4 regions of the Agrobacterium sp. GD03872 genome follow, and region 4 is predicted to be linked to each of the others. Evidence: predicted binding sites of a transcription regulator. Region 4 holds the regulator's gene; each other region holds the start of a gene.
What was found. Region 4 encodes LexA, which represses DNA repair genes until DNA is damaged. Its sites were predicted from a motif close to TGTTCNNNNTGTGTTCNG; they were not measured.
Positions count from the first base shown of each region.

Region 1 (7,754 bases), on a different contig from region 4:
TTCGGCGGCGGCCAGGTGGATATCACTTCCGGCAAATTCGTGTTCGGCTGCACCGAGGCCTACCTCATCGAGAACGGCAGGATCGGCGCACCGGTGAAGGGCGCGATGCTGATCGGCAACGGGCCGGATGCGATGAAGCGCGTGTCGATGATCGGCAACGATTCCAAACTCGATACCGGCATCGGCAATTGCGGCAAGGCCGGACAATGGGTGCCGGTCGGCGTCGGCCAGCCGCATCTGCGCATGGACCAGATCACCGTCGGCGGTACGAAGGCTTAGTTCCGCGGCATGGCGCGGTCGCGGGAAACGTCGAACCTGCCGCGACAGTCCTCACCCGCAGCGTCGCCGCCCTGTCAGCCCATAACCCCGCACATGGCTGCCATGATGAGGTTTCCTCTGGCATGCGGCCGGGAAGACGGTAAGATCATCTCTCATGGCAGGCCCCTCCTCCCACCCCGGGCCCGCGCGGCAAAGGAGACCATGACCATCATACGAAATGCCCTCGTTCCTGAACTTGCCGTCAGCGACTGGCAGAAAAGCCGCGCCTTTTATTGCGACCTGATCGGTTTTCATGTGGTCTATGAGCGCCCCGAAGAGGGTTTCACCTATCTGGCGCTGGGCGATGCCCAGCTGATGATCGACCAGATCGGCGCAACCCGGACCTTCGTGACTGACAATGCCGCACTTGAATTTCCGCTCGGCCGCGGCATGAACCTGCAACTCGCCGTTCCCTCCCTGCAACCCATTCTTTCCCGGCTGGAGCGATCCTCCATCGATCTCGTCATGCCGCTGGAGGAAAAATGGTACAGGCGCGGCACGGTCGAAGTGGGCAACCGGCAATTCATCGTCGCCGATCCCGATGGTTATCTGATCCGCCCGTTCGAGAGCCTCGGCGAACGGCCCTTCCGGTTCGGTTAAGCCATGCTGCCTTTTCTTCCGCAGGCCGTGGTTTTCGACATGGACGGATTGCTGATCGAGAGCGAGAGGCTCTATCGCGATTCATTTCTGGCTGCCTCCGAGGAAGGCGGCCACGGCATGAAGGTCGAGACCTATCAGAAGGTCTGCGGCAGCCCGTGGGACGTCATCACCGGCACCATCTTTGCCGATTATGGCGCGGATTTTCCGATCGACAGTTTCCGCGACGCCTGGCTCCGGCATCTTGGCGTGATGATGGCTGATGGCGTGGCGCTGAAGCCGGGCGTCATCGACATTCTCGATCTGCTCGACCGGCTCGATATCCGCCGCGCCATCGCCACCTCGTCGCGGCACGATTCGGTCACTCGCCATCTCGGCCCCCACGATCTTCTCAGACGTTTCGACACCATCGTCGCGCGCGGCGACTATACCGAACCGAAACCCGCACCCATGCCCTACCTCACCGCAGCCCGACGGCTTGACCTCGATCCGGGCCGCTGCCTTGCGCTGGAGGATTCCTACTCGGGCGTACGTTCAGCCACATCGGCGGGCATGATGACGATCATGGTGCCGGATGTGGCGCCGCCGACCGCGGAAATGCGGGAGAAGTGCATTGCCATTGCAAGCGACCTTCATGCGGTGGCCGGTCTCATGCAGCAGGTATTGCTTTCCGGGGCATGAAGCCGCGTCACATGGCCTTAGCCATCGGTCTTTATGGTGAGGCCCATACCGGCCGACAGGCCGGCCTGATTTAAATTCATTGCGGCGCATCCATGGAAGGGGCGATCATGCAACTTGTTGCGGTGTCGGTCGCGACGCTGATATTGCTCGCCCTTTCCGCGTTTCAGATTGCCCTTGCGGCGGGTGCGCCCTTCGGTCGCTTTGCCTGGGGCGGCGAGTACAGGGTATTGCCCGCCATACAGCGCATCGCCAGCGTCGTGTCTGTCCCGATCTATGCCTTTGCCGCATCTTTTCCGCTGCAAAAGGCGGGTCTTGTCAGCATCTGGCCGGCGGGCTTCATCGAGCCCGGCATCTGGACCATCGCCTGCACTCTCGCAGTGAGCATCGGATTGAACGCCATGTCGCGAAGCCGCCCGGAGCGCATGGTCATGACGCCGGTGGCGGCTGTGCTGGCCGTTCTGTTCTTTATCGTTTCGCTCTCATAAACACCGAGCGGCGGACCGCCGCAAAGGCTGGTCCACTCGCAGCAGAGGTCATGCCGAAGGCCTGAAGCGCCACTTCCGCTCTATCGACGCCTCGATATCGAGACCATTGGAATGCGCCAGCAGCAGCACATGCCCGAGCAGATCGGCGGTTTCATCGGCCAGATCCCGCTTCAGGTCTTCCTCGCTCCGGCCCTTGCTGCGCCCTCGCCCCGTCAGCCGGTTCCAGGCCTGCGTCACCTCGCCCACCTCCTCCTGAAGCTTCAGCATGTACCAGTCCGGATCACGGGCGATCCCGTTTTCATCGGCATATTTCTGCGAGGCCACCTCGAACTGGCGCATCATGGACATGAGCATTTGTTCATCCTTTGTTCGTAGACTACAACTCTAATCACGATTCTCCGGCGAGGTCGATTCGAAAGGGCGGCGCCATATCGCCGTGACCGAAATTTCCGCGACAGGCGTCCTTAGCAGGGCTACGAAAAAGGTATTCGAAACCGTGCCGTCATCCATGTCCTATCTCGATTTTTTCTCCTCGCTCGTCACCGCGCATAGCCCGGCGCTGCTCGCCATGTTTGCGGGCGCGGCGTTTCTTGCCGGCCTCGCCCGCGGTTTCTCCGGCTTCGGGGCGGCGCTCATTTTCATTCCATTGGCCAGCGCCATCGTCGGGCCGCGTATCGCTTCAGCCGTTCTGCTGGTGGTGGACGGTGTCCTGACGCTCGGCATGATACCGCCTGCCTTTCGCATGGCCGACCGGCGCGAGGTCTTCACCATGGCGGCCGGTGCCCTTGTCGGCGTGCCGGTTGGCACCCTGTTGCTTTCAAAGGGGGATCCACTGACCCTGCGCTGGCTCATCTCCGGCGTGGTCGTGGTGCTGCTGGTATTTCTTGTGTCCGGCTGGCGTTATAGCGGCCGGCCGAAAACGCCGCTCACCGTCTTCACCGGGTTTCTGGCCGGGCTGTTTTCGGGGGCTGCGCAACTGGGCGGCCCGCCCGTCGTCGCCTATTGGCTGGGCGGGGCACTGAAAGGCGCTTTCGTGCGCGCCAATGTCATTCTCTATTTCGCGGTTTCGACGGTGTTTTCCATCGCCAGCTATTTTGTCGGCGGCCTGTTCACCGCCGATGTCTTCGTGTTTTTCCTGCTCGCCCTGCCCTTTTATGGGGCGGGCCTTTATGCCGGCGCGCAATTGCACAGGCTTGCCGACGAGGCGGCGTTCCGGCGCATCTGCTATGGGCTGATCGCCATCTCCGCCGTCATCGGCCTGCCGCTGTTCGATTCGCTGCTGAAATAGGCGAAGACAGGGACTGCCTTCAACTGTAACAGCAGTGTGCTTCCTTCTCCGTCATCCTCGCCCTTGAGGCGAGGATCCACAATCAGGCGCGACCATGGATCCTCGGGTCAAGCCCGAGGATGACGTCGAGTTTGGCGTGAGATTTCACCAACAACCCGAACGCCTTCGCCACAGTCAACGCTTTCGCCGCAATCAAGGATACATGCGGACTTTGGACCAGGGCGCATCCGGCGTCTCGCGGCGGAATTCGATGCGATCATGCAGGCGGAACTTGCGGTCGTGCCAGAATTCGATGCTGAGCGGCCGGATGCGGAAGCCGGACCAGTAGGACGGGCGCGGAATATCGCCGATGGCATATCTGGCGGTATATTCCGCCACGGCCTTTTCCAGCGCGAAACGGCCTTCCAGCGGCCGAGACTGCTTGGACGCCCAGGCGCCGATGCGGCTGCCGCGCGGACGCGAGGCGTAATAGGCATCCGCCTCCTCGTCACTGACGATCTCCACCTCACCGCGCAGGCGCACCTGCCGCCGCAGGCTTTTCCAGTGGAAACACATGGCCGCTTTTTTCTGACCGAGGATCTCCTGACCCTTCTGGCTTTCGAAATTCGTGTAGAAAACAAAGCCTCGGTCGTCGACGCCTTTCAGCAGCACCATGCGCACATTCGGCAGACCATTTTCGTCCACGGTGGCAAGCGCTACCGCGTTCGGATCGTTGATTTCGGAAGCCGTCGCATCCTTCAGCCATTCGGCAAAAAGCGTGAACGGTTCATTTTCTTCCGTGAAGTCACTGGATGTTAACCCCGTTTCCGACATATTGACTAAAATGCTCCCGAGCTGATTTGGACCCCAGAGATGATCTCTGGCGAAAGATGGTGACCGTCATAGCAAAGTCGAACAGTCGAACAAAGAGCCTCCTTTCGTCGGTAGCGGAAGTTTCCGCCGTCGTGTCAATGCTTGTGGTGCTGAGCGGCTGCGTCAGCCTCGATCTGTTCGGCGGCGACAAGGTCGACCGCTCGCTTTCCACGGCCTCCATTCCCAACCAGCCGAACAATGCGCCGCAGACCGACGATGCGACCATCCGCAACGCCGTCACCTCGGCCGATCTCGCCAAGCTTGCCGATCAGCCGCTGCCCTGGGCCAATGCCGCCACCGGCAGCGCCGGCGTCGTCACCGCCATCCATGAAGACAAATCCAGCGGTTTCGTCTGCCGCGATTTCAGGACGACACGCCACTCCTTCGAGGGCGTGGCGAGCTATGCCGGACAGGCCTGCCTGTCGGAAACCGGCGAATGGCTGCTGACCCGCTTCGAGCAGAAATAATCTGTTTACCCTGCCATCGGGAATAGAACCGGCCGGGCGCGGCGCGCTTCCTGCGTAAAGGAGTGATTAGCAACTTATTGCAACAGTCGACGTTGATAAAACGAGGGCGTGCGGGCGAATGATCGCGGGCGCGCCTTTTCGGAGGGGTTAGTTTCAGGATTGCGCCATGACAGGCGGCAGGCGCCTGAGCCAACGTAACTGGTGTTTCGCATGCGCGATCCATATTCGATCCTCGGCGTAAAACGTGACGCCCGCCATGAGGAGATCAAGGCCGCCTGGCGCACGAAGGCGAAAACCGTCCATCCGGACGCCAATCGCGACGATCCCGATGCCTCGGCGCGATTCGCCGAGATCGGCCAGGCCTATGATCTTCTGAAAGACCCGAAGAAACGCGATCTTTACGATCAGGCCCGCAAGGCGGCCGAGAAAAAGCAGCGCGGCGAAACCATCATGCAGCAGCGGGAAGCCGCGCGCGAGGCCGCCGAACGCGCCAAGGCGGCTGAAAAACTGATGGAGGAACTGGCCCGCGCCGACGCCCGCAACCGGGCGCAGGCTGGCCAGAAAACCGACGCAAAAGCGGAAACCGCCGAAGATATCGTCGAGCGGATTTTTGGCGCCGAGGCGCAGAACGATCCCAAGGTGCAGCAGGCGGCGGAAGCGGCAAAGGCTGCCGCGAGCGCCGCAAAAGGCGATATGCCCGCCGCCGGCGAAACCACGCAGCCCGGCGCTGGCGACGACAGGACCGCACCCACCTCGCTTGCCGCCAATCTCTTCAACGCCCTCGTGCGCCGGTTCCGCACCCCGCAGCAGACGCCCGAAAAAGCGCCTGACATCACCGCGGAAGCCACTGTCACGGTCGCCGATCTGCTGGAGCACAAGTGGATTACCGTGCCGCTTGCCGATGAACGCGAAGTCCGCTTCCAGCTTGAGGCCGGCATGACGGACGGGCATGTGGTGCGGCTGAAGGGACAGGGGCTGAAACTTCCCAACATGGCGCGCGGCGATCTTGCCGTGACATTGCTGGCCGCCCGCGACGACGCCTTTTCCCTTCGCGGCTTCGATATCCACACGACATTGCCGATCTCGCTCAGCGACGCGGTTCTGGGCTGCGAAGCGAAAGTTCGGACACCGCTCGGTGAGGAAAATGTCACGATTCCCGCCTGGTCCGGCTCCGACCGGGTGCTGAGGCTTGCCGGCAAGGGTTTATCCGACGGCAAGGGCGGCTCCGGTGATCTCATCATCGAATTGCGCATCGTCCTGCTCGAAAAGCCGGATGAAAAGGTGACCGACCTGATGCGGCACATGCGCGAGGGCCTGTATCTGTGAAAGTTTTGCGAATAGCCGGGACAACGCACCCTTTGTTACGTTCCCTAACAGTTGATGATCTTTGGCAATCTTGAACAGGATTGCAGCCTATGCCATAGGCAGGACCGATCAAAAGTACTAGGGAGCATAAAATGGCTCAGGCATCCGGCCTCATGGCTGGCAAACGCGGCCTCATCATGGGTGTCGCCAATAATCGTTCAATCGCTTGGGGCATTGCAAAGGCCTGCGCGGACGCAGGTGCGGAACTCGCACTCACTTGGCAGGGCGATGCGCTGAAGAAGCGCGTCGAGCCGCTCGCGCAGGAACTCGGCGCCTTCATGGCCGGCCACTGTGACGTCACCGATCTCGAGACGATCGATGCCGTTTTTGCTGCGCTGGAAAAGCACTGGGGCAAGATCGACTTCGTCGTGCACGCCATCGCGTTTTCCGACAAGGACGAGCTGACGGGTCGTTACCTCGACACCAGCCGCGACAACTTCAACCGCACCATGGACATTTCCGTCTTCTCGCTGGCCGCTGTCGCCAAGCGGGCGGAGCCGGTCATGAATGACGGCGGCTCGATCATCACGCTCACCTATTACGGTGCCGAGAAGGTGATGCCGAACTACAACGTCATGGGCGTGGCCAAGGCCGCTCTCGAGGCCAGCGTGCGTTACCTCGCGGTCGACCTCGGCAATCGCGGCATCCGCGTCAACGCTGTTTCCGCCGGCCCGATCAAGACGCTTGCCGCTTCCGGCATCGGCGATTTCCGTTATATTCTGAAGTGGAACGAATATAACGCGCCGCTGAAGCGCACGGTTTCCATCGAGGAAGTCGGCAAGTCGGCGCTTTACCTGCTGTCCGATCTTTCGACCGCCGTGACCGGTGAAATCCACCATGTCGATTCCGGCTATCACACCATCGGCATGAAGGCAGTGGATGCGCCCGACATTTCGGTGGTGAAGGACTGACCGCCAGCGGAAATGCTTGAAACAGGGGTATCGCCTTGCTCGTCTATGTGATCCGGCACGGACAAACGGACTGGAATGCGATACGCCGGCTTCAGGGCCAGAAAGACATTCCGCTCAACGATTTCGGCCGCCAGCAGGCGGTCGGCAATGGCAGGCTGCTCGCCCATTTGCTCGGCGAGCAGGCCACGGATTTCGACTATGTGGCAAGCCCGCTCGGGCGCACGCGCGAGACCATGGAACTGATGCGCGGCGCGATGGGTCTCGACCCCCTTGCCTACCGCACCGACGACCGCCTGATCGAAGTTTCCTTCGGCGACTGGGAGGGGCAGACCCTGCCGGAGCTGAAAAAAGAGTTTCCCGACCGGGTGAAGGCGCGCAAGGCCAACAAGTGGGATTTCATTCCCCCCGGCCAGGATGCCGAAAGTTATGAGATCCTGTCCTGGCGCATCGGCGCATGGCTCTCTTCCGTCGAAGTGCCGACGGTCTGCGTCTGCCATGGCGGCGTCATCCGCTCCATCTTCCGGCTGGTATCGGGCATGGACAAGGACGAGGCGTCAAGGACGCAGATACCGCAGGACCGGATTTTGAAGGTCGAGATCGACAGGAACAGTGCGGAGTGGGTGTCGTGAGGGCTCAGGCAGCATAAGCTTCCGCACCGTCCTCTTTGATACGCTTTTATTTGGCTAAACGTCGCCTCTCGTTTCTTCTCCCCGCCGGGGAGAAGGTGGCCCGAAGGGTCGGATGAGGGGGGTAACGCCAGCGATAGACCGCACCCTTGCCCCCTCATCCC
Region 1 is NZ_JAOCCY010000012.1:3,083-10,836, reverse strand. It holds gene tldD (metalloprotease TldD) at 1-279, shown strand, start outside; gene N5D22_RS20465 (VOC family protein) at 481-918, shown strand; gene N5D22_RS20460 (HAD family phosphatase) at 922-1,596, shown strand; gene N5D22_RS20455 (hypothetical protein) at 1,704-2,081, shown strand; gene N5D22_RS20450 (MazG nucleotide pyrophosphohydrolase domain-containing protein) at 2,130-2,435, opposite strand; gene N5D22_RS20445 (sulfite exporter TauE/SafE family protein) at 2,590-3,369, shown strand; gene pdxH (pyridoxamine 5'-phosphate oxidase) at 3,562-4,182, opposite strand; gene N5D22_RS20435 (RT0821/Lpp0805 family surface protein) at 4,320-4,688, shown strand; gene N5D22_RS20430 (DnaJ C-terminal domain-containing protein) at 4,899-6,014, shown strand; gene fabI (enoyl-ACP reductase FabI) at 6,146-6,964, shown strand; gene N5D22_RS20420 (histidine phosphatase family protein) at 7,000-7,593, shown strand.
Region 1: N5D22_RS20450 (MazG nucleotide pyrophosphohydrolase domain-containing protein) is a predicted target of LexA. The motif match lies at 2,437-2,454, and genes of this name have one in related genera.

Region 2 (7,754 bases), on a different contig from region 4:
ATACCGTCACCAACTTTTGTAACCCGCACAGTGCCTCATGTGGCGCTGTGCGGGTTAAGTCTATTTGTTCTTGAGAGTATGAGATGACGGAAGAACGGCGTTCGCGCGCGACGGAAGCGTTTTTTGGCAGACGCAAGGGCAAGCCCCTGCGCAATCAGCAGGTCGATACAATCGAGAATCTGTTGCCTTTGCTGAAAATCGATCTGGAAAGCGCCCCGCCGCAAAATCTCGCCGCTCTTTTCCCCGCGGATGTGCGGTCGATCCGTCTGGAGATCGGTTTTGGCGGCGGTGAGCATCTCGCTCACCGCGCGGTTGAAAACCCCGAGACGGGTTTCATCGGCGTGGAGCCCTTCGTCAACTCCATGGCCAAGCTGCTCGCCACCGTACGCGAACGCGAGCTGATGAATATCCGCCTTTACGACGATGATGCGACGCAATTGCTGGACTGGTTGCCGGAAGCATCGATCGATCATATCGATCTTCTCTATCCTGACCCGTGGCCGAAGAAGAAGCACTGGAAGCGTCGTTTTGTTTCAGACGTCAACCTAGCCCGCTTCCATCGTGTGCTGAAACCCGGCGGAAAGTTCTGCTTCGCTTCAGATATCGATACATACGTCAACTGGACGCTGCAGCATTGCGCCCGCCATGGCGGTTTTGAATGGACGGCGACGAGTGCTGATGACTGGCGCACGCCCTATGCCAACTGGCCGGGCACGCGTTACGAGAACAAGGCGAAAAGAGAAGGCCGCAGCTCGGCCTATCTCACCTTCATCCGTCGTTGAGCGGCTGATCTCTCAGAGCGCCGCATCCACTTCCGCTGCCAGCGGAATTGAAGGCTGCGCGCCGGCACGGGTGCAGGCGAGCGAACCTGCAACGGCGGCTCGTTTCAGCGCCTTTTCGAAATCCATTCCCTGATCGAGACTGGCGGCGAGATAACCGCAGAAGGTATCGCCCGCACCGACAGTATCGACCGGCTCGATCTTGAGGCCCGAAGCCCTGTAGACCTTGCTGTTGCGCATGGCGATCACACCGTCTGCGCCAAGCGTCACGATCAATGTCTGGCCGGTTCTGTCATGCAGGGCCTTGAGTTCGCTTTCCCGCTCGGCACCGGAGAGGCCGTTCTTGCCGATCAGCAGCTCGAACTCGGTTTCGTTGGCGATGACGATATCGGCAAGGCCGGCAAGTCGCGGACCGTCTGCGGTCAGCGGTGCTGTGTTGATGACGGTGGTGATGCGTTTCGCCTTGGCGGCCGTCAGCGCCGCTTCGATGGCTGCCGCCGGTATTTCGAACTGCAGCATCAGAATATCGCCCGCCGACATTTCCGCCAGGACTTTTGCTGCGTCGGATGCGGAGACTTCGCCATTGGCGGCGGGAATGACCGAGATCATGTTCTCCCCGCCTTCGCCGATCAGGATCACCGCCGTTCCCGTCGGGCCTGGCGCTGTCTTGACCAGGGACAGATCGGTGCCGGCGTCGCGCAGCAGGGTCAGCGCCGGCGCGGCAAAGGTGTCATCGCCCGCAGCGCCAGCCATCTTGACCGTGGCGCCTGCCCGCCGCGCAGCCAGCGCCTGATTGGCGCCCTTGCCGCCGGCGGCAGTGGAGAAGGTCTCCCCTGTCACGGTTTCACCGGGCTTGGGCAGGCGTTTGGCAGTCGCGACGAGGTCCATGTTGATGGAGCCGAAAACAGTAATCATGGGGCGCTGGGTCCATATGAAATTTGAGCAAGGCCGCGACTTTGCCCGAGACGATCACTCGTCGTCAACTACCCGTAATTTGGCCGCCCCGGCTCTGTTTTCGGCAAAGCGACGCGCCTGCTCGATTTCTCCATGCGGGGCCTCTTTTTCCGTCGGTGAAAAATCGAGACCTTCGATCTTCTGGCCGCGCGCCAGCACTTTGTCGGAGGAGATCAGCATCATGTCCACGTCCTTCTGCGCCAGCCCGAAATGCGCTTGCAGCTTGCGCGTCCGGTCGTCCAGCCGCCGCACATCGTCCATAAGCAATGCCACTTCCCCCTGAATGAGATGCGCCTGCTCGCGCATCCGCTGATCCTTGAGCACGGACTGGATGACCTGCACCGACAGCATCAGGAGCGACGGCGACACGATGACGACACGGGCGCGGTGGGCGCGCTGCACCAGATATTCGAAATGCTGGTGAATATCGGCGAAGATCGATTCGGATGGCACGAAGATGAATGCCGTATCCTGCGTTTCGCCGCGAATGAGATATTTCTCGGCCACGTCGCGAATATGCACTTCCATATCGCGGCGAAACTGCTGCACGGCGGCGCGTCTGGTTTCCGGCGTCTCATCCGCTTTGATGGCGTTCCAGGCCTCCAGCGGAAACTTGGCGTCGATCACAAGCGGCGGTGCATTGTTCGGCATCTTGATGGTGCAGTCCGGGCGATAACCGTTCGAAAGCGTCGGCTGAAGCTGGAAAGCGCCGGCGGGAAGGGCGTCGGCGATCAGCGTCTCCATGCGCGCCTGCCCGAAAGCGCCGCGCGTCTGCTTGTTGGAAAGGATGGCCTGCAGCCCGACCACGTCCTTGGCCAGATCCCGGATATTGCCCTGCGCAGCGTCGATGACCGCGAGGCGCTCCTGCAGGCGGCTCAGATTCTCATGCGTCGACCGGGTCTGTTCCGTCAGCGTTTCGCCGAGGCGCTGCGACATGCCGTCGAGACGCTGGTTCAGCGTCTGGCTCATCTCGGTCTGGCGGGTGCCGAGCGTTTCCGCCATGGCCGCGATCCGGCCATGCAGTTCGGACTGTGTTTTCAGAAGATCGGAGATCTCACCGTCGGCGCCCGCTTTTTTGGCACGGTTTGCCGTCACCAGCCAGGTCGTGGCCAGGCCGAAAACCAGAGCCGCGAGCAGCGCGCCGAAGCTGATATCGAGGGAGCCGGCCCGCAGCGCGGGATCGAGGAGAACGGAGAAATCTATGTTCATGATTAAATCTAGCAGATTTCCAATGATTCGGAAGATCAAAACAAGAACATTCCTGCGGCGGAAATGAGTCGGGCGGGGCGCATGCCGGCGGCGGTTTGAACCTCGTGTTTTTTATTCCCTCCGCGCAAGAGATACGTTATGGGAAGCCATGACCATCAAACCGCTTATCATTTTGCCCGATCCCGTGCTGCGCCAGCAATCGAAGCCCATCGAAAAGGTGGATGCCGAGGTGCTGCGTCTTGCCGACGACATGCTGGAAACCATGTATGATGCGCCGGGTATCGGCCTTGCCGCCATTCAGATCGGCGTGCCGCGCCGCATGCTGGTGATCGACGTTGCGCGTGAAGGCGAGGAAAAGACCCCTATCGTCTTCATCAATCCGGAAATCCTCAAGGTGTCGGACGATATCTCGACCTATGAGGAAGGCTGCCTCTCCATCCCCGATTATTACGCCGAGGTTGAGCGTCCCGCATCGCTCACGGTGCAATATGTCGGCCGCGACGGCAAGCAGCAGACGGTCGAGGCGGATGGTCTGCTCGCGACCTGTCTGCAGCACGAGATCGATCACCTGAACGGCGTTCTCTTCATCGACCATATTTCGCGGCTGAAGCGCGACATGGTCATCAAGAAATTCACGAAAGCGGCCCGCGCAAAGATCTGATCCGTCCTCTCTGGACCGGAATGGACGACAGGGCAGGGGGCGACGATGGCTCTTCGCATCATTTTTATGGGTACGCCGGATTTTTCCGTTCCCACCCTGCGTGCACTGGTGGAGGCCGGCCACGAGATCGTTGCGGTCTACACCCAGCCGCCGCGTCCCGGCGGCCGTCGTGGCCTCGATCTGCAGAAGTCCCCGGTGCATCAGGCCGCCGAATTGTTGGGCCTGCCTGTGCTGACGCCGGTGAACTTCAAGGCAGAGGAAGACCGCCAGCAGTTCCGGGAATTCAATGCCGATGTGGCGGTTGTCGTGGCTTACGGGCTGCTGCTGCCAGAGGCGATCCTCTCCGGCACGCGCCTTGGCTGTTATAACGGCCACGCCTCGCTGCTGCCGCGCTGGCGCGGTGCCGCCCCCATCCAGCGGGCGATCATGGCTGGCGATGCTGAAACCGGCATGATGGTCATGAAAATGGAAAAGGGCTTGGATACCGGCCCCGTAGCGCTGACCGCCAAGGTCGCCATCGATGAGAACATGACCGCCGGCGAGCTGCACGACAGCCTGATGCTGACAGGCGCGCGGCTGATGCGGCAGGCGATGGACAAGCTGGAAGCCGGCGACCTGCCGCTCGTCACGCAGGCGGAGGAGGGCGTTCTCTACGCCGCGAAGATCGACAAGGGCGAGACCCGCATCGATTTTTCGAGGCCGGCGCGGGACGTGCATAATCACATTCGCGGCCTTTCGCCTTTTCCCGGCGCATGGCTGGAGATGGACATAGGCGGCAAGGCGGAGCGCGTGAAGGTTCTGGCCTCCGAACTGGCAAGCGGCATGGGGGAAGCGGGAGCGGCGCTCGATGACGCCCTTACCATTGCCTGCGGCAGCGGCGCCGTGCGGCTCACCCGTCTGCAGAAGGCGGGCGGCAAGCCGATGTCGGCGGCCGATTTCGTGCGCGGCACACCCGTTCCGACCACAACGAGGCTCGGCTGATGCCACGTTTCCGCATGACCGTCGAATATGACGGCACGCCTTATTATGGCTGGCAGAGGCAGGATAACGGCCCGTCGGTTCAGGGTGCGCTGGAGGCTGCGGTTCGCTCGTTGACGGGAGAGAGCGTCTCCATTCGCGGCGCCGGCCGCACCGATTCCGGCGTGCATGCCGTCGGGCAGGTCGTCCACGTCGATCTTTCCCGAGACTGGGAGCCCTACAAGCTTCGCAACGCCCTCAATGCGCATCTCGCCATGGCGGGTGAAGCCGTGGCCGTCCTCGACGCCGCTTCCGTGACCGAGGATTTCGACGCCCGGTTTTCCGCCCTTCGTCGGCACTACCTTTACCGCATCATTTGCCGTAAGGCCCGGCTAGCGCTGGAGCACAAGCGGGCATGGTGGGTGTCGAAGGACATGGACCATGAGCGCATGCATGAAGCCGCCCAGATGCTCGTCGGCCGGCATGATTTCACTACCTTCCGCTCCGTGCATTGTCAGGCGAACAGCCCCGTGCGCACGCTCGACCGGCTGGATGTGACGCGCACCGGCGATCTCATCGAGATACGTGCGACGGCGCAGAGCTTTCTGCACAACCAGATACGTTCCTTCGCCGGCACGCTGAAACTCGCAGGCGAAGGGACAATGACGCCGGAGGATGTGCGCGCCGCACTGGAAGCGCGGAATCGCAAGGCCTGCGGCCCTGTCGCACCACCGGATGGTCTTTATTTCATGCAGGTCGATTATCCCGACGTCATTCCGCCGCGTCGCAGGTACCCTGAATCCGATATGGCTGAGGACGCAGACTGACCGCTAAAACCCACGCCGGTTCTCAGGCCGGATAAACGCCGAGAAAACGCTGCAGCGCTTCCGATAGAAGCATGCCGGGCACCAGCAGCGTCATGACGATGGCCGAGACGAGCAGCGACTGGTCGCGGATGAAGAACCGCACGATCCGCGAGAAGGCGAAGACCAGCGACAGAAGCAGCGCCAGCCAGAGAATGGCGATCAGCCCCTGCAAGGGCGGCAGGAAGAATGCGATCAGGATCAGAACCGCATAGGCGTAGGAAAAAGGCAGCGACAGCCAGTTCATGGTGGTGACGAGCGGCGCGAATTTTTCCCGTGCGCCAAAGGCAAAGAGCAGCATGCCGATCAACAGCAGCGGCACGATCCAGCAGATGGCCTCGACCATCGCCAGACGGAAGAAGAAGATGAAGCCCGTTCCGGTGCCGGGCGGATAGCTGGCGAGGAAGGCGGCGCGCAGCCACAGCCAGGAAACCAGCATGGCCGGCAGGCACCAGAGGGCGGAATAGAAGGACCGCCACATGCCGCGTTCGGAGAGATCCAGATAACGTGCGCCATTATGGTCGCCGAGCAGCAGAAGCCACAGGCCCGTCAGATAGAGCCTTATTTCACTTGCCGTCGGCATGGGCGAACCAGCGTTCGATAAAGGTCTCGTAAATGCGCGTCAGCGTTTCGAGATCGGCAACGGCCACACGCTCATCGACCATATGCATGGTCTGCCCGACGAGGCCGAATTCCACCACCGGGCAATAATCCTTGATGAAACGCGCATCCGAGGTGCCGCCGGTGGTCGAAAGCTTGGGTTCCTTGCCCGTCACGGCTTCCACCGCGCCTGACAGCGACGAGATGAGAGCATTGTTCCGGGTAAGAAAGACATGAGCCGGGCGGTCGGCCCAGACGATATCGTATTTCACCGGCGCACGGTCGGGGCGCAGCTCGCCTTCCGCTGCGGCGGCATCGAGGCGGTGGACGATTTCCGCGCGCAGGCTCTCCGCAGTCCACGTATCGTTGAAACGGATGTTGAAGGAGGCCGTCGCCCGCGCCGGGATCACATTGGTGGCGGTATTACCGGTATCGACGGTCGTCACTTCCAGATTGGAAGGCTGGAAATTGTCGGTGCCGTGATCGAAGGGCGGATGCATCAGCGCATGGGTCAGCTGCAGCAGCCCGCGAATGGGATTGTCGGCGAGATGCGGATAAGCGGCATGGCCCTGAACGCCGTGGACCGTGATGCGGCCGGAAAGCGATCCCCGGCGGCCGATCTTGATCATGTCGCCAAGTTGGTCGGGATTGGTCGGCTCGCCCACCACGCAGGCGTCCCATGTCTCGCCCTTGGCGGCTGCCCATTCCAGCAGCTTGGAGGTGCCGTTGATCGACGGGCCTTCCTCGTCGCCTGTAATCAGGAAAGAAACGGAGCCCTGCGGCTTGCCGTATTTTTCGATATGGCGGGCAATGGCGGCAACGAAACAGGCGATGCCGCCCTTCATGTCCACGGCACCGCGGCCGAACATTTCGCCGCCGGCGATTTCAGCCGCAAAGGGCGGATGGCTCCATGCGGCCTCATCGCCGACAGGAACGACATCCGTATGGCCCGCAAACATCAGATGCGGACCTTCGGTGCCGAGCCGGGCGTAAAGGTTCTCCACGTCAGGCGTTCCCGCCTCGCTCGCCACCATCCTGTCCACCTGGAAACCAAGCGGCGAAAGCAGGGTGTCGAGCAGGGAAAGCGCGCCGCCTTCCGCAGGCGTCACCGAAGGGCAACGGATGAGGGCGGCGAGATTGGCAACGGGATCGGTCGTGGTCATGGCAGTCGCTTTATATCAGTCGCGCAGAAGCTCGTTGATGCCGGTCTTGGAGCGGGTCTTTTCATCGACGCGCTTGACGATCACGGCGCAATAGAGGCTCGGGCCCGGTTCGCCATTCGGGAAAGGCTTGCCCGGCATGGTGCCGGCGACGACGACGGAGTAGGGCGGTACTTCGCCATAGGTGATCTCGCCCGTGGCGCGGTCAACGATCTTGGTGGACTTGCCGATGAAGACGCCCATGCCGAGAACCGCGCCTTCGCGCACGATGCAGCCTTCGACGACTTCCGAACGGGCGCCAATGAAGCAATTGTCCTCGATGATGGTCGGGCCTGCCTGCAGCGGCTCCAGAACGCCGCCGATGCCGACGCCGCCGGAGAGGTGCACATTCTTGCCGATCTGCGCGCAGGAGCCGACGGTTGCCCAGGTATCGACCATCGTGCCTTCATCGACATAGGCGCCGAGATTGACGAAGGAGGGCATCAGCACCACGTTCTTGGCGACATAGGCGGAGCGGCGCACCACGGCATTCGGCACGGCGCGGAAGCCGGCGGCGCGGAACTGGTTTTCA
Region 2 is NZ_JAOCCY010000002.1:443,271-451,024, forward strand. It holds gene trmB (tRNA (guanosine(46)-N7)-methyltransferase TrmB) at 84-782, shown strand; gene N5D22_RS06145 (ribokinase) at 795-1,694, opposite strand; gene N5D22_RS06150 (DNA recombination protein RmuC) at 1,749-2,942, opposite strand; gene def (peptide deformylase) at 3,091-3,603, shown strand; gene fmt (methionyl-tRNA formyltransferase) at 3,649-4,584, shown strand; gene truA (tRNA pseudouridine(38-40) synthase TruA) at 4,584-5,387, shown strand; gene N5D22_RS06170 (hypothetical protein) at 5,410-6,006, opposite strand; gene dapE (succinyl-diaminopimelate desuccinylase) at 5,990-7,186, opposite strand; gene dapD (2,3,4,5-tetrahydropyridine-2,6-dicarboxylate N-succinyltransferase) at 7,202-7,754, opposite strand, start outside.
Region 2: N5D22_RS06150 (DNA recombination protein RmuC) is a predicted target of LexA. The motif match lies at 2,974-2,991, and genes of this name have one in related genera.

Region 3 (7,754 bases), on a different contig from region 4:
CTTCCGTCCCGAGGTTGCGACGGCTCAGACCGTTGAGCCGTCACCGCGTCCCGCGACATCGTCCAAGACCGAGGAACATGTTCCGGCCGTCGCTTCGGCACCGGCTTTCGATGCGCCGGTCCCCCTTCGTGCGCCTGCGCCGCCGAAGCAGAGCACCGGCGCCATGCTCGCCTTTGCAAAACCTGACAATCCAATGCACGAGCCGAGCAAGATGGATGCGGTTCCGTGGCCGGATCGCGGCAATGGCACGGCGATCTACGATATTTCCTCTGGCGTCGTGCACATGCCGAATGGCGAGAAGCTCGAAGCGCATTCCGGCATTGGCAAGATGCGCGACAACCCCGATTATGTGCATGTGAGAATGCGCGGTTCGACGCCGCCTTCCAGCTATCGTCTGACGATGCGCGAGGCGCGGTTCCATGGCGTCGAGGCCATTCGCCTGACACCGGAAAACGGCGTCAACCCGCACGGCCGCGACGGTCTTCTGGCGCATACCTACATGCTGGCGAAACGCGGCGAATCGAATGGCTGCGTGGTGTTCCGGGATTACCCGCGCTTTCTTGCGGCCTTCAAGCGCGGCGAAGTCAAGCGCATGGTGGTGGTGCCGAAGTTGAACGGCAACCGGCCGACGCTGGCCAGCAGTGGCGGTAAAAGCGGCGGCAAGACCCTGCTCGGCATGTTCTCGCGCGGCAGCGATTCCTGAGCTTTCCTCGTTCCACGCATTTTCCGGACGTAAAACCGCAGCGCATTTTTTAATGGAAATGCTCTAGCGACCGCGCCGCTGTGTCAGCACCATGCCGGCGAGGATGAGCAGGATGCCGAGTGCGCTTGCCCAGATTTTCGGCGGGTGATCGCTGAAAAGATCGAGAGCCACGCCTGAAACCATCTGGCCGCTGATGACCAGAAGGGCGGTATTGACCGCACCGATGCGCGGAATGAGCCAGCTTCCCGAAGCGATGAAGACGACGCCGATCGGGCCGCCGATAAAGGCGAGCCAGGGGGCATCGGCCGCGCCCGGCGGAATGAGGCCGCCGACGATGAGGCCGATGACCGTCAGCACGGCAAAACCGACAATGTGGTTCCAGAACGATGCGATCAGCGGCGAATTCGAGAGGCTGAGGCGGCCGTTGATCTGGCGGCTCAGCGCCACGAAGACGCCGCCGGCAAAGGCCATGGCGATCCAGACAATCATGCCGTTCTCCCGACAAGGATGATGAGCGCGCTGCCGCACAGGATCAGCGCCACCGCCGCCATGTCCCGCAGGTCCGGCTTTCTTCTGGGCAGGCCGAAGAGGCCGAAAAGATCCGCCAGCAGGCTGAAGATTACCTGTCCACCGAGACCGAGCGCAATCGTGCCGGAAAGCGCCAGCGGCGAATTGACGGCGGTCGAGGTGAGGATGACGATGGCCGCACCCACGACCCCGCCGCAATAGGCCCAGAGCGGCGCTTTCGGCTTTGCCGGTGTCGCGGCGTCTTTTTTCGGGCGCATGATGGCGAGATAGATCAGCGCCGCCACCGTGCCGGTGCCGTGCGCCGTCCAGGAGGAAAACAACGCATTGCCGTAGTGGGCGAGCTGACCGTTGAAATGCACCATCAATGTCAAAAGGCAGCCGCTGGCGAAGGCGGCGGCAAGATGCAGCGGGTTGAGGCGGGGATGCGTCGTATCTGTCATGGCGGGCCGGAAAGCTGAAGAGGAACCCGAGCTTTAGCCGATATGTGCCTGAAGCGGAATCGAATTGCACCGCTTTGCCGCGTCGGGCGACATTATCCTGTGCGCTACGGAACAAGCGAGCCTGCCACGCATTATTGCAATATGCAGAAAACGACGCGCAAACCATTGAACCGGATGACGATTTTCGTCATTTCGCTTTTTATTCTCGCAGCCGTGGTCGCGGCAGTCTATCTGGTCGGCTTCACGCCCGGCGAAGTATAAAGCGGATCGATCAATGACCGGCCGGGGCGGTCGTGTTCTTGCCGCGTTCCATCGCCACGCGTGTCTTCGCCATTAAATAACGGATGCCGTGAAGCAGGAACCGGCTGGTTTCCAGAAAGGCACGATAGGGCAGTACGGTGAAATAGCGCCAGCGCGGCAGGCGGTAGATGCGCAGATTGTTCTGAATCTGGCTTTCCCCATCCGCATCCTGTGTGGCGCAGAGCGGGTAGAGGAAGGCCGCCTTCAGCCCCGCGAGATATTCGAGATCGAATGCGATATCATAGGCGAGCCGCATGGGGATCAGCTTCGATATCCATTTTCCGGCGCGGCGGTTGACGAGATAGGCTCCCGACCCTTTTTCCCGCGTGATGGCAATGGCGAGCGAACGACCGTTGGAAAGCGGGCGGAACGGGAATTTCCGGCCATTGCTGACGGTCGTGAGCCGCAGCAAATCCCAGTCGCCGTCGTTCAGCACCGCCTCGTCTATGGCGTTGAGAAAATCATCGTCGAAGACCACGTCATCCTCGAGGATAAGCGCGATATCTGCATCACCCGCCATGAATTTATTGGCGCAAGCGACATGGCTGAGATAGCAGCCGATTTCCGGCGGCGAGGTACGGCGGCCATGCATGAGCATGTAGGATATCTCGCTGAATTCCGGGATCGGATAATTCAGTTCGCGGCCATTGACGCCGGGGACACGCTCCGCCTTGAGCCCCATGGCGTCGAGGCGCGCGGTCATATCCGCGAGGCGTTTGGTGGCGCTGTCCATATTGATCAGGAAAACGGCGAGCCTGCGCTGACTTTTCGGTAATATATGCAAAGCAGTCCTCGCCCGGTTCTCAGGTCCCCATTGCAACTCCTTTATTGCAACGGCATGACGCGGGCTATGGAAAAAGCCGCCTTCAGGCACTCATGGTTGTCGAATCAGACCTTTTCCACAAATCCGTCCAGCACACGCTTCTGGCCGGCGCGATCGAAGTCGATCGTCAGCTTGTTGCCTTCGATGGCGGAGATGTTGCCATTGCCGAATTTGAGGTGGAAGACGCGGTCGCCGACAAAAAATTTCGATGGCGTGTCGGCGACGGATTTCGCCACCAGTTCGCCGTCGATCGTGCGGCTGCGCGGGCCGCTTTCGCCATAACCGATGCGTTCGACCGCATGGCCGGAGCGGGTGCCCCAATTGTCGCGGGTGGCATCGCTGCGGTTCTGCTGCGCGCGTTTCCAGCCGGGGGTGGAATAGTTGTTGGTGAAGGGGTCGGCCTTGTCGAAGCGCGACTGGCCATAACCGCCGCGTCCGCCATAACCGCCGTAATTGCTGTCGGACGCCGCGACATCCACATGGGCGGGCGGTAGCTCTTCGAGAAAACGCGAGGGCAGGGTGGATTGCCACAGGCCATGGATACGCCGGTTCGACACGAACCAGATATGGCAGAGCTTCTTGGCGCGGGTGATGCCGACATAGGCCAGACGGCGCTCCTCCTCCAGACCGGAGCGGCCGCCTTCGTCCAGCGCCCGCTGGTGCGGGAACAGGCCTTCTTCCCAGCCGGGCAGGAAGACGGTGTCGAACTCCAGGCCCTTGGCGGAGTGCAGCGTCATGATCGAGACGGCATCGAGATTTTCGTTCTGCTCGGCATCCATGACCAGCGCGACGTGCTCGAGGAAGCCGCGCATGCTCTCGAAGGCCTCCATCGAGCGGATGAGTTCCTTCAGGTTTTCCAGCCGTCCGGGCGCTTCGGCGCTCTTGTCGGCCTGCCACATGGCGGTATAGCCGCTTTCGTCGAGGACCTGCTCGGCAAGCGTGGTGTGTTCGGTGTTTTCCAGCAGGCCCTGCCAGCGGCGGAAATCCTGCACCACGTCGAACAGCGCCTTGCGCGCCTTCGGTTTCAGCTCGTCGGTCTCGATGATGTCGGCGGCTGCCGCCAGCATCGGAATATCGCGGGCGCGGGCGTAATCATGCAGATTGCGGATCGTCGTGTCGCCAAGGCCGCGCTTGGGCGTGTTGACGATCCGCTCGAAGGCGAGATCGTCGGCCGGCTGGCAGACGAGACGGAAATAGGCCATGGCGTCGCGGATTTCGAGGCGCTCGTAAAAGCGCGGGCCGCCGATGACGCGGTAATTGAGGCCGAGCGTCACGAACCGGTCTTCGAATTCGCGCATCTGGAAGGAGGCGCGGACGAGGATCGCCATGTCGTTCAGATTATGGTTCTTGCGCTGGAGCTGTTCGATTTCCTCGCCGACAGCGCGGGCTTCCTCCTCGGAATCCCAGGCCGCATGCACCATGACCTTCTCGTCATCCGGGCTGCTGCGTTCGGTGAACAGCGTCTTGCCGAGACGTCCTTCATTATGGGCGATCAGATGGCCGGCCGTGCCGAGAATATGCTCGGTGGAGCGATAGTTGCGTTCGAGCTTGATGACCTTGGCGCCGGGGAAATCCTTGTCGAAGCGCAGGATATTGTCCACTTCCGCACCGCGCCAGCCATAAATCGACTGGTCGTCATCGCCGACGCAGCAGACATTCTGCGGCTCACCCTTGGCGCGCTGTGCAAGCAGCCTGAGCCACATATATTGCGCCGTATTGGTGTCCTGATATTCATCCACCAGAATGTAGCGGAACTTCTGGTGATACTCCTTCAGAATATCGGTGTGGCGGCGGAAGATGCTGATCGGGTGCATCAGAAGATCGCCAAAGTCGCAGGCGTTCAGCGTCTTCAGGCGGGCCTGATAGGCGGCGTAGAGTTCGCGGCCCTTGCCGTTGGCGAAAGCGCGGCTGTCGCCCTCCGGAATATCCGGCGGCGTCAGCCCCTTGTTCTTCCAGCCGTCGATCATGCCGGCGAACTGTTTTGCCGGCCAGCGCTTGTCATCAAGACCTTCGGCCTGAATGAGCTGCTTGATCAGCCGCACCACGTCGTCGGTATCGAGAATGGTGAAATCCGATTTCAGGCCGACCAGTTCGGCATGACGGCGCAGCAGCTTGACGCCGATGGAGTGGAAGGTGCCGAGCCAGGGCATGCCCTCGACAGCGCCGCCGACCAGAACGCCGATACGTTCCTTCATCTCGCGGGCGGCCTTGTTGGTGAAGGTCACGGCAAGGATCTGGCTCGGATAGGCGCGGCCGGTGGCGAGAATATGGGCGATGCGGGTGGTCAGAACGCGGGTTTTGCCTGTGCCTGCGCCGGCAAGGACGAGAACGGGTCCGTCAAGCGTTTCCACGGCGTCGCGCTGTTCCGGGTTGAGGCCGGAAAGATAGTCGGGCGCAGCACGCGCCTGATCGCGCGCCGCCATGGCGCGGGCGGCAATGCCAAGCCCGCCGCCGTTTTCCGCACCGGCATTGTTCGTCGCCCTGCGCGGCGTCACGGGTTCTTCATCGAAGAACGGCATATCGTCAAAACTGTTGCTCATGCGGCCCAATGTAGTGATTCGGGATATAAAGGCCAGAACCGTGTTCTGCTTTTATTCCAGTATCATCAGTCAAAACGCCCATTCCAAGGCATTTTTTCACTTCATGCCTGCCTGTCGGCGTCGAAAGCGGCATCCACGGGCAATTGCAGCGCCACCGCAAGCTGGTTGGTCTTGGCGGCAAGCGCGATGACCCGCAAGAGATCGGCGTGCTGCTCGGTGGTCATGCCCTTGGCTTTGGCGGCGGCGGTGTGGGAATGGGCGCAATAGGAGCAGCCATTGGTGACGGAAACGGCGATATAGAGCATTTCCTTCACCACGGGATCGAGCGCCGAAGGTGTCGCCATCACCGCCTTGACCTCGGCCCAGGTCTTTTCAAGCAGATCGGGATCGAAGGCGAGGTAGAGCCACATATTGTTGATAAAATCCGATTTGCGGGTGGTGCGGATGTCATCGAACACCGCCTTGACGCGCGGGTCGGCTTCGGGATTTGGGGCTTTCGTTACAGTGCTCATGGTTTCCTCCGGCTCTTTTCCTGGGGGCAGATTACCGCGCCGAAGAATATTTGCGATAAAAATGGCGTTTGTCGTGTGTTCGACGAGAATCCATCACAAATTACAATTACGTAAGAAACGGATTTGTGCGTTGCCTCGTTTCAAGCGAGCGGGAATACTGCGCATATGTCCCGGGGCGTGCGCTTCCGGGAATTCCTTATGCTGCGCGGATCGACCGGAGAAATATATGCGGGTCTGGAAACAGGTGGGTGTCAGTGTTGCCGTGGTGGGAGCAGGGCTCTGTCTCTGGGGCTTTTATTCGCCTGAAGCCCGCAATGTGCTCACCGCGATCGGGCTTGGCAAAACGCCTGCCGGGGCGGTTGAAGTCGCTGCATCCGGCGGCTCGGCGGCCGGTGCGCCGACGGGACAGAATGCCGGCGGTGCGCGCCGCAACGGCAACGCCACACTGGTGGTGACGGCCCCGGTGAAGAAAGGCACGGTCAATGACCGGCTGAACGCCATCGGCAATGGCGAGGCGATCCAGTCGGTCGTCGTCATGCCGCAGGCTTCAGGCACGCTTTCGGAAATCCGCACCTCCTCCGGCGCCCGCGTGGTGAAGGGGCAGGTGCTGGCGCGGCTCGATGACGAGGAGCAGGTGATCGAGCGCGACAAGGCGCAGGTGGCGCTGCGCAGCGCCGTTGAAAAATCCAATTCCTACAAGAACCTGAAATCCGTGTCCCGCCTTGACGTGCTGGATGCGCAGATTGCCGAGGAAGCCGCCAAGCTTGCGCTGAGCACCGCCGAACTCAATCTCAAGCGTCGCGACATCGTCGCGCCCATTGAAGGCGTGGCAGGTATTGTCGCCGCCAATATCGGCGATAACGTCACCACGCAGTCGACCATCGTCAGCATTGACGACCGTTCCGAAATTCTCGTCAATTTCTGGGCGCCGGAAAGGTTCGCAACCGCGATCAAGATCGGCATGCCGGTGGAGGCGACGTCGATTTCCCGGCCGGGCGAGACCTTCAAGGGCGAAATCGAAGCCGTCGACAACCGCGTCGACGAGGCGAGCCGGACGATCCGCATCCGGGCGAAATTCGGCAATGAGAAGGATGAGCTGAGGGCGGGCATGTCCTTCGGCGTCACCATGCGTTTTGCCGGGGAGACCTATGCTTCGGTCGACCCGCTGGCCGTGCAGTGGGATGCTGAAGGCTCCTACGTCTGGCGCGTGACCGATAATAAATCGAACAAGGTGAGGGTGCAGATCGTGCAGCGCAACCCGGATGCCGTTCTCGTCAAGGCGGAACTGGCGGATGGCGAGCCTGTCGTGATCGAGGGCCTGCAGCGTGTCAGGGAAGGCGGCGCGGTCCGCGTCGGCAATCAACCGAAACCCGAAGAGGTTGCCAGCCAATGACGACGCAGCCGCCCTCCGGTCAGGATTCCAAGCTCGCCTTTACCGCATTGTTCGTTCGCCGGCCGATCCTGGCGGCGGTTCTCAACACGCTGCTGGTCGTTGCCGGCCTTGCCGCCCTAGTGGGCGTCGAAGTGCGCGAACTGCCTGACGTCGACCGGCCGACGATCAGCGTCAGGACCACCTATGAGGGGGCTGCGCCCGAAACCATCGATCAGGAAGTAACGCAGACCATCGAAGGCGCGGTGGCGCGTGTCAGCGGCGTCAAGTCCATCTCGTCCAACTCGCAATTCGGCACCAGCCGCGTGACGCTGGAATTCGGCGACGATGTCGATCTGGCCGTCGCCGCCAACGACGTGCGCGACGCCATCGGCCGCGTTACCAACGAATTGCCTGACGATGCCGACGAGCCGCAGATCATCAAGGCGGATTCCGACAGCCAGCCGATCATGCGCCTTGCCGTCACCTCCTCCACGCTCAGCATGGAAGACCTGACCAAGCTTGTTGATGACGAAATC
Region 3 is NZ_JAOCCY010000003.1:509,865-517,618, reverse strand. It holds gene N5D22_RS10225 (DUF2778 domain-containing protein) at 1-703, shown strand, start outside; gene N5D22_RS10220 (DMT family transporter) at 767-1,192, opposite strand; gene N5D22_RS10215 (DMT family transporter) at 1,189-1,671, opposite strand; gene N5D22_RS10210 (glycosyltransferase family 25 protein) at 1,943-2,755, opposite strand; gene N5D22_RS10205 (UvrD-helicase domain-containing protein) at 2,860-5,334, opposite strand; gene N5D22_RS10200 (carboxymuconolactone decarboxylase family protein) at 5,436-5,846, opposite strand; gene N5D22_RS10195 (efflux RND transporter periplasmic adaptor subunit) at 6,073-7,239, shown strand; gene N5D22_RS10190 (efflux RND transporter permease subunit) at 7,236-7,754, shown strand, end outside.
Region 3: N5D22_RS10205 (UvrD-helicase domain-containing protein) is a predicted target of LexA. The motif match lies at 5,376-5,393, and genes of this name have one in related genera.

Region 4 (7,754 bases):
ACATGTGCAGGAAGTTGGAGGCGTAGTCGAGATCGTTCTTCGGGTAAACGAAGGGCTGGCCGATATGGTACTTGTAGGCCATGGCGGCGATCGTCGGCATCTTGGCGATCATGCGCAGCGAAGCGACCATGCGCTGATGCGGATCGGTGATGTCGGTCGAGTCGTGGTAGAAGGCCGAGAGCGCGCCGACCGTACCGCACATGACGGCCATCGGATGCGCATCGCGACGATAGCCGGTGAAGAAGCGGCTCATCTGTTCATGCACCATGGTGTGGCGCGTGACGCGGGTGTCGAAATCCTTCTTCTGCGCAGCGGTCGGCAGTTCGCCGTAAAGCAGCAGGTAGCAGGTTTCCAGGAAGTCGCCCTGTTCGGCAAGCTGCTCGATGGGGAAGCCACGATGCAGGAGAACGCCCTCGTCACCGTCAATATAGGTGATCTTGGATTCGCAGGAGGCCGTCGACGTGAAACCCGGGTCGTAGGTGAAGGAGCCCGTGTGTTTATACAGCGTGCCGATATCGACGACGCTTGGCCCGATCGTGCCTTCCCTGACCGGGAGTTCGACCTGCTTGTCGCCAAGTGTCACTGTAGCGCTTTTTTCCGTCATACTGATCCTCCGAAAACATGCGGGTGGGGGCGTTGAGACACGCCCCGCGGTTAAGCGTCTACCGATTAGCTATATGATCCTTGCGCCGATGCCAAGCTATCCAAAGGTCAAATTGTGCATTGCGGCAAACGCAATTGCGTTGCTTCCGGCTTTGTCGGCGATAGCAATTCAATCTCGGTCAACGCCGCGTTAAAGGAAAGCATTGCAATCCCCCGCATCCGCCTGCAAACCTGTTTCCGGTGCGGCAGGGGCGCGGCGCGGATTGCTCGGTCAAGGGGAAAAACAGCATTTCGGATATGCGGAAACGATGCAGGGCGGATTGCCCTGCACGGCGGATATCCTGTCCCCGCTGCGCCGGACCGGCGATATCGCGATCTATGATCCGCCTGCCATTGCCGGCAGGCCGAAGCTGCGAACTGTCGTCTCTCAAAAAATCACCGCATGCTTCGCAGAGGAGCGCGAATTCGGCCATGATTTCCTTTTTGTGCCGGTCGTCATCGGCTGTGGTGCGATCCTCTGGTTTTCCCTCGATACATCGCCTTCATTCCCGGTTCTGGCGATCACATGTCTGATCGCCGCAGGCCTGGCAGTCTTCACGAAATATCGCTCGGGTCTGGCGGCGACGGCCTGCGGCTTTTTCGCGCTGTTCTTGCTGGGCATGCTTTTCGCCGAGGTCGAAACGCGGCGGGCGGGGACCGTGGTGCTGGATACGCCCGTCACCACCACCGTCATTGGCACGGTCACCCGTCGGGAGGTCGATGCGCGCGGCGACTGGCGATATATCGTGCGACTGGCTGTGACGGAGGCGCCGACATTGTCACGCCCGCCGGGGAAGGTTTCGCTGCTGGCGCGCGGCGGAGGAGAGCCGGTCGCCCTTGGCGCAACCATCCGCGGCAAGGCGCGGCTTTCGCCGCCTTCCGGCCCGGCCTTGCCGGGGCTCAACGATTTTGCCTTCGCCTCCTATTTTCGAGGCATAGGCGCAACGGGCTTCTTTTATAAATCGCCACAAACGGTCATGTCACCGGCCGACGATATCAAGGCTGGAACGGACTGGCTGGAATGGGCCGATAGGCAGCTCTATGGCCTGCGCACCGCCATTGCCGAACGCATCCGCAACACGATTGGCGGTGATGCCGGGGCCTTTGCCGCCTCCATCGTCACCGATGAGAGACAGGCGATATCGGCAGAGACGATGGAAGCGCTGCGGCTTTCCGGCCTTGCCCATATCGTTGCCATATCCGGGCTCAACATGGCGCTGGCGTCAGGCATATTTTTCGTCGGGCTAAGGCTCGCCTTCAGCCTGTTTCCGGCATTTGCGCAGCACTGGCCCGTCAAGAAGATCTCGGCTTTCGCTGCGCTCCTGATGACGCTTGCCTATTATCTGATTTCCGGTTTCGCCGTCTCCGCCGAACGCGCCTGGCTGATGATGTCGGTGATGCTGGTCGCGGTTCTCTTCGATCAGCCTTCGCTCAGCCTCAGAAATGTTGCGCTTTCCGCTCTGGTCATTCTTGCCCTGTCGCCCTCGGAAATCATGGGGCCGAGCTTCCAGATGTCCTTTGCCGCGACAATAGCGCTCGTCTCCGCCTATGCCGCCTGGAGCCGCTGGCGCAGCGACCGCGAGCGCCTGTACATCGGACGCAAGCCGGTGTGGATGACTGTCGCGGAAATGACGGGCGCCATTATCGGCGGTGTCATCACCACATCGCTGATTGGCGGGCTTTCGACGGCCATCTATTCCGCCGAGCATTTCCAGCGTGTCACCACCTATGGACTTTTTGCCAATCTGGCGGCCATGCCGCTGATGTCGCTGATCGTCATGCCCTTTGGCCTGATTGCCATGCTGCTCATGCCCTTCGGGCTCGACGCGCCGTTTCTGAAGATCATGGGCTATGGCATGGCGCTCGTCATCGCGGTTGCGCAGGAGGTGGCGTCCTGGGGCGGCAGCGCGGCGACGGGGCGGCCGCATGGCTGGTTTCTGGGTCTTGCTTCGGCCGGCTTTCTGCTGCTGACGCTGCTGCGCAGCCGGCTTGCGCTTCTTGGCGTTCCCCTGCTGCTGCTCGCCTTCGGCCTGTCAGCGGCCACGGCCTATCGCAATCCGCCCGATCTGCTTGTCCATGAGGATGGCGAGTTGGTGGCGATGCTGGAGGACGGCAAGGTTTACACAACGAAGGCGCAGCCGCGGGGGTTCGTTTATGGCCAGTGGCAAAGAGCATTGCTGCTGCCGGAACAACCAGTGCCGCCCGTCATTCTCAAGAAAGACGCCGCGGCGACCACGGTGGCCTTTGCCGCGAAAACCAGGCTTGCCCCGGAAGAGATGAGGGCGGTCGCGCGGCAGATGACGGAGGCCCTGAGAGACGCGGAGCCCGGTGTCTTCACCTGCCGCAAGGGCATATGGTGTGTGGCCCGCGCCGGAAGCGGTGAATGGATCGTCGTTCTGGAAGACGGTCGCTTTGCGGGAAAAGCCTGCGATATCGCCGATATCGTTATCGTTTCCCGCAGAACTGCCTTTTCACAATGCCGCTCGGGCGCATTGCTGCTGAACCGCGATATTTTGCGGCGAACCGGTTCGCTGGAGATTGATTTCGCCGGCAGCGATCAGGCAGGGGTCGTCGGCAGGCTGCGCGCCGCAATCGCCGGAACGGACAGGCCATGGAGCGAACACCGCTCTTACGACTGGAAAAGCGGCCGTTTTGACCGCGACGTGCCGGATGCCGTCACCCGGCTGCTGGCGGTATCGCCGTAAGCGCCGCCAGCCTCATGACTCGTCAGGCCTTGACGCGCAGATCGGCGGTCAATTCACCGATACCGCCGATTTCTTCTTCATGCGCCGCATCGCGCCAGACTTCCTTCAGGCCGGCCTCGTACCATTCACGCATGGCGGGCAGGGCGAGCAGTCGGTCGCAATAGGCTTTCGCCGCAGGCGAAAGATCGGCGCCGTAGGTCTGGAAACGGAATGCCACCGGGCAGAAGAAGGCATCTACCGCCGTGAATTTCTGGCCGGCGAGATAAGGCCCGCCGAATTTCGCGAGGCCTTCGCTCCACAGCGTATCGATCCGCTTGATATCCGCCGCAAGCCCGGCATCGCCGCCCTGCGGTTTTACGCGAATGCCGACCGACATGGGGTAGAGATTGCGCAGCGTGGAGAAGCCCGCATGCATTTCGCTTGCGGCAGAACGTGACCAGGCCCGCGCCTGCTTGTCGCTTGCCCAGACGCCCTGATGTCTTTCAGCGAGATATTCGGCGATCGAAAGCGATTCCCAGATCGTCACGCCCTCGTCGACAAGGCAGGGCACCTTGCCCGTCGGCGAGAAGGTGGCGAATGAAACGCCTTCGCCGAAGGGGACAAGTTTTTCATCGAAGGCGATGCCGAGCGTGCGCATCAATACCCATGGCCGCAGCGACCATGAGGAATAATTCTTGTTGGCGATATAAAGATCGTACATGGCGCGTCTCCCGGATATGCTGCGCTTCTTATACCTGTCGAAGCGCCGCGGAATATCGAAAATAATCCATGGCACCCATAAGTCCCGTTGATGGGTGACGAAGGGCAGGGGGGCGGGCACCTCGGGTATCACCATTCGGTGACGGCGCTGCGTCCCGCTGTTTCCCGGTCGGCAATACCCGCAACGCCGCCGAAAACTTGCGCCAGACGGCGCGGGATCACAAAAGTCCGCCCGCCGGGCCAGAAGCCACGTGAAACACCCATATGAAATTGCTGTCGATCTTTGCCGGAAGAAACAAATCCGCCCATGGAAAGAACGATCTGTCCAGCTTCCTCACAATCAGCCGAATTGCGGGATGCCGCCATCTTCAATGGGAATTGCATCTACACAACGATCCCGCTTCGAGAGGATGACGGTTGACCCGGATCAATGGTAACGGCGGATCAGCCCAACCAGCTTGCCCTGGATTTTCACCCGGTCCGGCCCGAAGATGCGGGTCTCATAGGCGGGATTGGCCGCTTCCAGAGCAATGGAGGCGCCCTTGCGGCGGAAACGTTTCAGGGTCGCTTCCTCATCGTCCACCAGAGCCACGACGATATCGCCCGGATTGGCGGTATTGCCATTGCGGATGATGACGGTGTCGCCATCGAAAATGCCGGCCTCGATCATCGAATCGCCCTTGACCTCAAGCGCGTAATGTTCGCCCGAACCCAGCATGTCGACCGGAACGGCCACATCGTGAGTGTTGTTCTGGATGGCGGAAATCGGCACACCGGCGGCAATGCGGCCCATGACGGGAACGGTGACGGCGCCGCCGAGATCATTGGCTGGCGCCTTGGGGGCAGGGGCCGGTTCCGGCGCCTTTGGCTTGCCGAGACTGCCTTCGATAACGCTCGGAGAAAAACCGCGCTGCGGCCTTGCGCCCGGAGCGTAAGCCTCGGGCAGCTTGATGACTTCCAGCGCCCGAGCCCTATTAGGTAGCCGGCGAATAAACCCGCGCTCTTCGAGGGCGGTGATCAGCCGATGGATGCCGGATTTGGAGGCAAGATCGAGTGCGTCCTTCATTTCATCGAAGGAGGGCGGCACGCCGGACTCTTTCATTCTTTCATGAATGAAGAGAAGCAATTCCTGCTGTTTGCGCGTGAGCATGAGGAAAACACCCTTGAGAATCGTCGTTGAAGTCGCGAAACAAATACAGAACGAACACTATATGTTCCATATGTGTTCTGCAATCCCCTAAAATTTCGTGAAGCTGTGGAGGTGCGAAAACAAAACGGGAATGGCGCGCCAAAAACTCCGGTAGATAAGCTGGAATGAAAACCGCAAAATTTCGTTGTTTTTATTGGATTTTTTTCCCGTAAATAGGGGTCCCCAATCGCTGTATTGGCAAACCTCGTAATGCGTCATTCTCGCGTAGCGGCTAAGTGACTGATTACGCAGAATATATTGGGAACCTTCTCACGATCTAATGCTCTGCGATGTTGTGATTGGGAACCTTATTGGGAACCCTATAGCTCATCTGGCCGAAGCATATCACGAAGCAACCCCATCTTTTCTTGTCGATCTTCGACCAAGGCCGCCACCACTCTGGCTATTTCGCTAGTTGTGAACTCGGAGGGTTTGCCTTCCGCGCTCACACCGATCCAGCCACCGCTACGAACCATGTGCTGTAGATCGCCCTCGAAACCAAGGAGTACTTCGGCCCAAGTTTCATACGCGTCTTTCTCTTTGGCGGGGTCGAGGATATCGCGATACTGGTCAAAAAGCCGGAAGAACGCTGACAGGATCGCCACCCTCTCACGCTGTGTTGCTATGTAGCCGATCTCTTCATTGAAGGCCGCTTCAGGGCCATATAGTGCGGTAAGGATTTGCTGCTGGGCTAAAGGTACTGCCTCTCGCCGCCGCCATGCGGCGATAGCCTGCTTAGATAGAGCAAGGCTCTTCGCAAGTTCGGTATCAGTTTCCACGCCAACCAGCCGTTTTAGGTTGTCGATGTATAGGTCTATCGGTTTCTTCATTTTTTCCCCGTTGACAAGTACACAAAATGTAGTCATGACTACATCATGATTACTGCATCTCTCTCCGTTCGTGACATACCAGCCAGCGCAGCATTGTTAAATGCGGTGCGAGGAAGATTCATTGCAAGTGGTACATCGTTAAATCAGTGGTGCATTGCGAACAAGATTGATCGAGTTTGGGCTTCGGACGCGCTCGTGGGTAAAAGAAATGGCCCTAAAGCCCTAGCTTTACGCGAAAGACTTATCTCCGTCGCGGAGCGGCTTTAATGCAGGAAGCCGCTTGGATCACAACAATTGAATTTGCGTTCGTAACAGGGATGCAGAGGCAAGTAGCTAACAGGTTATGTCAGGCCATTGTCGCAGGAACGAAGCGACTGTGGCATGGACACGCACTCGAAGTCCGTACCGTCCACGGTCGCGGCGGTCGCTCTGGCATTCAATATCAGGTCAAAGTTTCCAGCCTTCCAGAGCATCTTAAAGACCGTTTAAAGGCGCTTCAAATGACCAATGAAGTCGTGTCGAGCTTTCGTCTCGGCGACGACACCGCCCATCATGAGCGGGCGTGGAAATTCGAAATCATCGAACCGGCTGTTAAACAGCCCAAGGGCAGCGCCGAGCGCAAGGCCGAAATCGACAGACTGGAAGGCGTTTCCCGCCTCGACTGGACCGGCCACAAGCGCACGCTCACCAAATCCACGCTCTATAAGTGGATCGAGACTTACGAGCTATACGGCATCGTCGGCCTTGCACAGCGCGTTCGTCGCGACAAAGGCGACAAGAAGGTGTTTGTCAGCCGTGCTTGGATGAAGGCCGTCCCGTTCGATCATGAGACGATGGGGACGATTCACAGCGATCTCAAGCAGTACGTGCGCAGCCTGATCAAAGGCGGGTCGCAGTTCAAGCAAACCCGCGTTCTGGCTGGCGAAAAGCTCAAGGATATCACGGGAGCTTACGGCTTTGAGACCGATAATCCTTTGGTCTTTTCCATCCCGCAGGAGTTCGTGCAGGACGAACATCAATACAAGGCGGTCTACCGGCATAAGGTTGACCGGAAGGCCAGTGAAGATGACAAGCCGCGTATCCGGCGCTCGACGGCTGGCCTTGTGCCGATGGAAATTGTCGTCATGGACGTGCACCATATCAACGTACATGTGCGCCGCGACGATGGCACATATTCAACACCGAAGCTGATCGCCTTCCATGATATCGCGACCAACCGCGTTTTCTGCGAACTCATCCAGTTCGACAATCGCGGCGGCGTCCGCAACAGCGATATCATCACCGCCTTCGTCAACATGTGCCAGCATCCGGCCTTTGGCGTTCCGCAGTTCCTTTATGTCGATAACGGCTCCGAATACCAGTTTGCCGACGATCTGGAAGACGCCTTGCGGCTCGGCACGAGGCTGATGCCCTTCAATGGCACCAAGGATCGCAATCACGTCATCCGCGCCAAGGCGTACAACGCCGCCGCGAAGCATGTCGAAGGCTGGTTCCGACAGGTAAACCAGCAGCATTTCCGGCACATCCAAGGTTGGCGTGACGATGACCCGATGAACCCAAAGCGGCCCGAGCTCGGCAAGCTGCATGCGCCGTTCGAAGGTGGGTTCGATGCGTTTTGCGATATCGTCTACAGCCATCTTACCTCCTACGAACACATGCCGCAAAAGGGCGCTCTCAAGGGCCGCTCGC
Region 4 is NZ_JAOCCY010000004.1:244,639-252,392, reverse strand. It holds gene gltA (citrate synthase) at 1-604, opposite strand, end outside; gene N5D22_RS12275 (ComEC/Rec2 family competence protein) at 912-3,347, shown strand; gene N5D22_RS12270 (glutathione S-transferase family protein) at 3,370-4,047, opposite strand; gene N5D22_RS12265 (hypothetical protein) at 4,176-4,418, opposite strand; gene lexA (transcriptional repressor LexA) at 4,474-5,196, opposite strand; gene N5D22_RS12255 (hypothetical protein) at 5,556-6,065, opposite strand; gene N5D22_RS12250 (helix-turn-helix domain-containing protein) at 6,566-7,754, shown strand, end outside.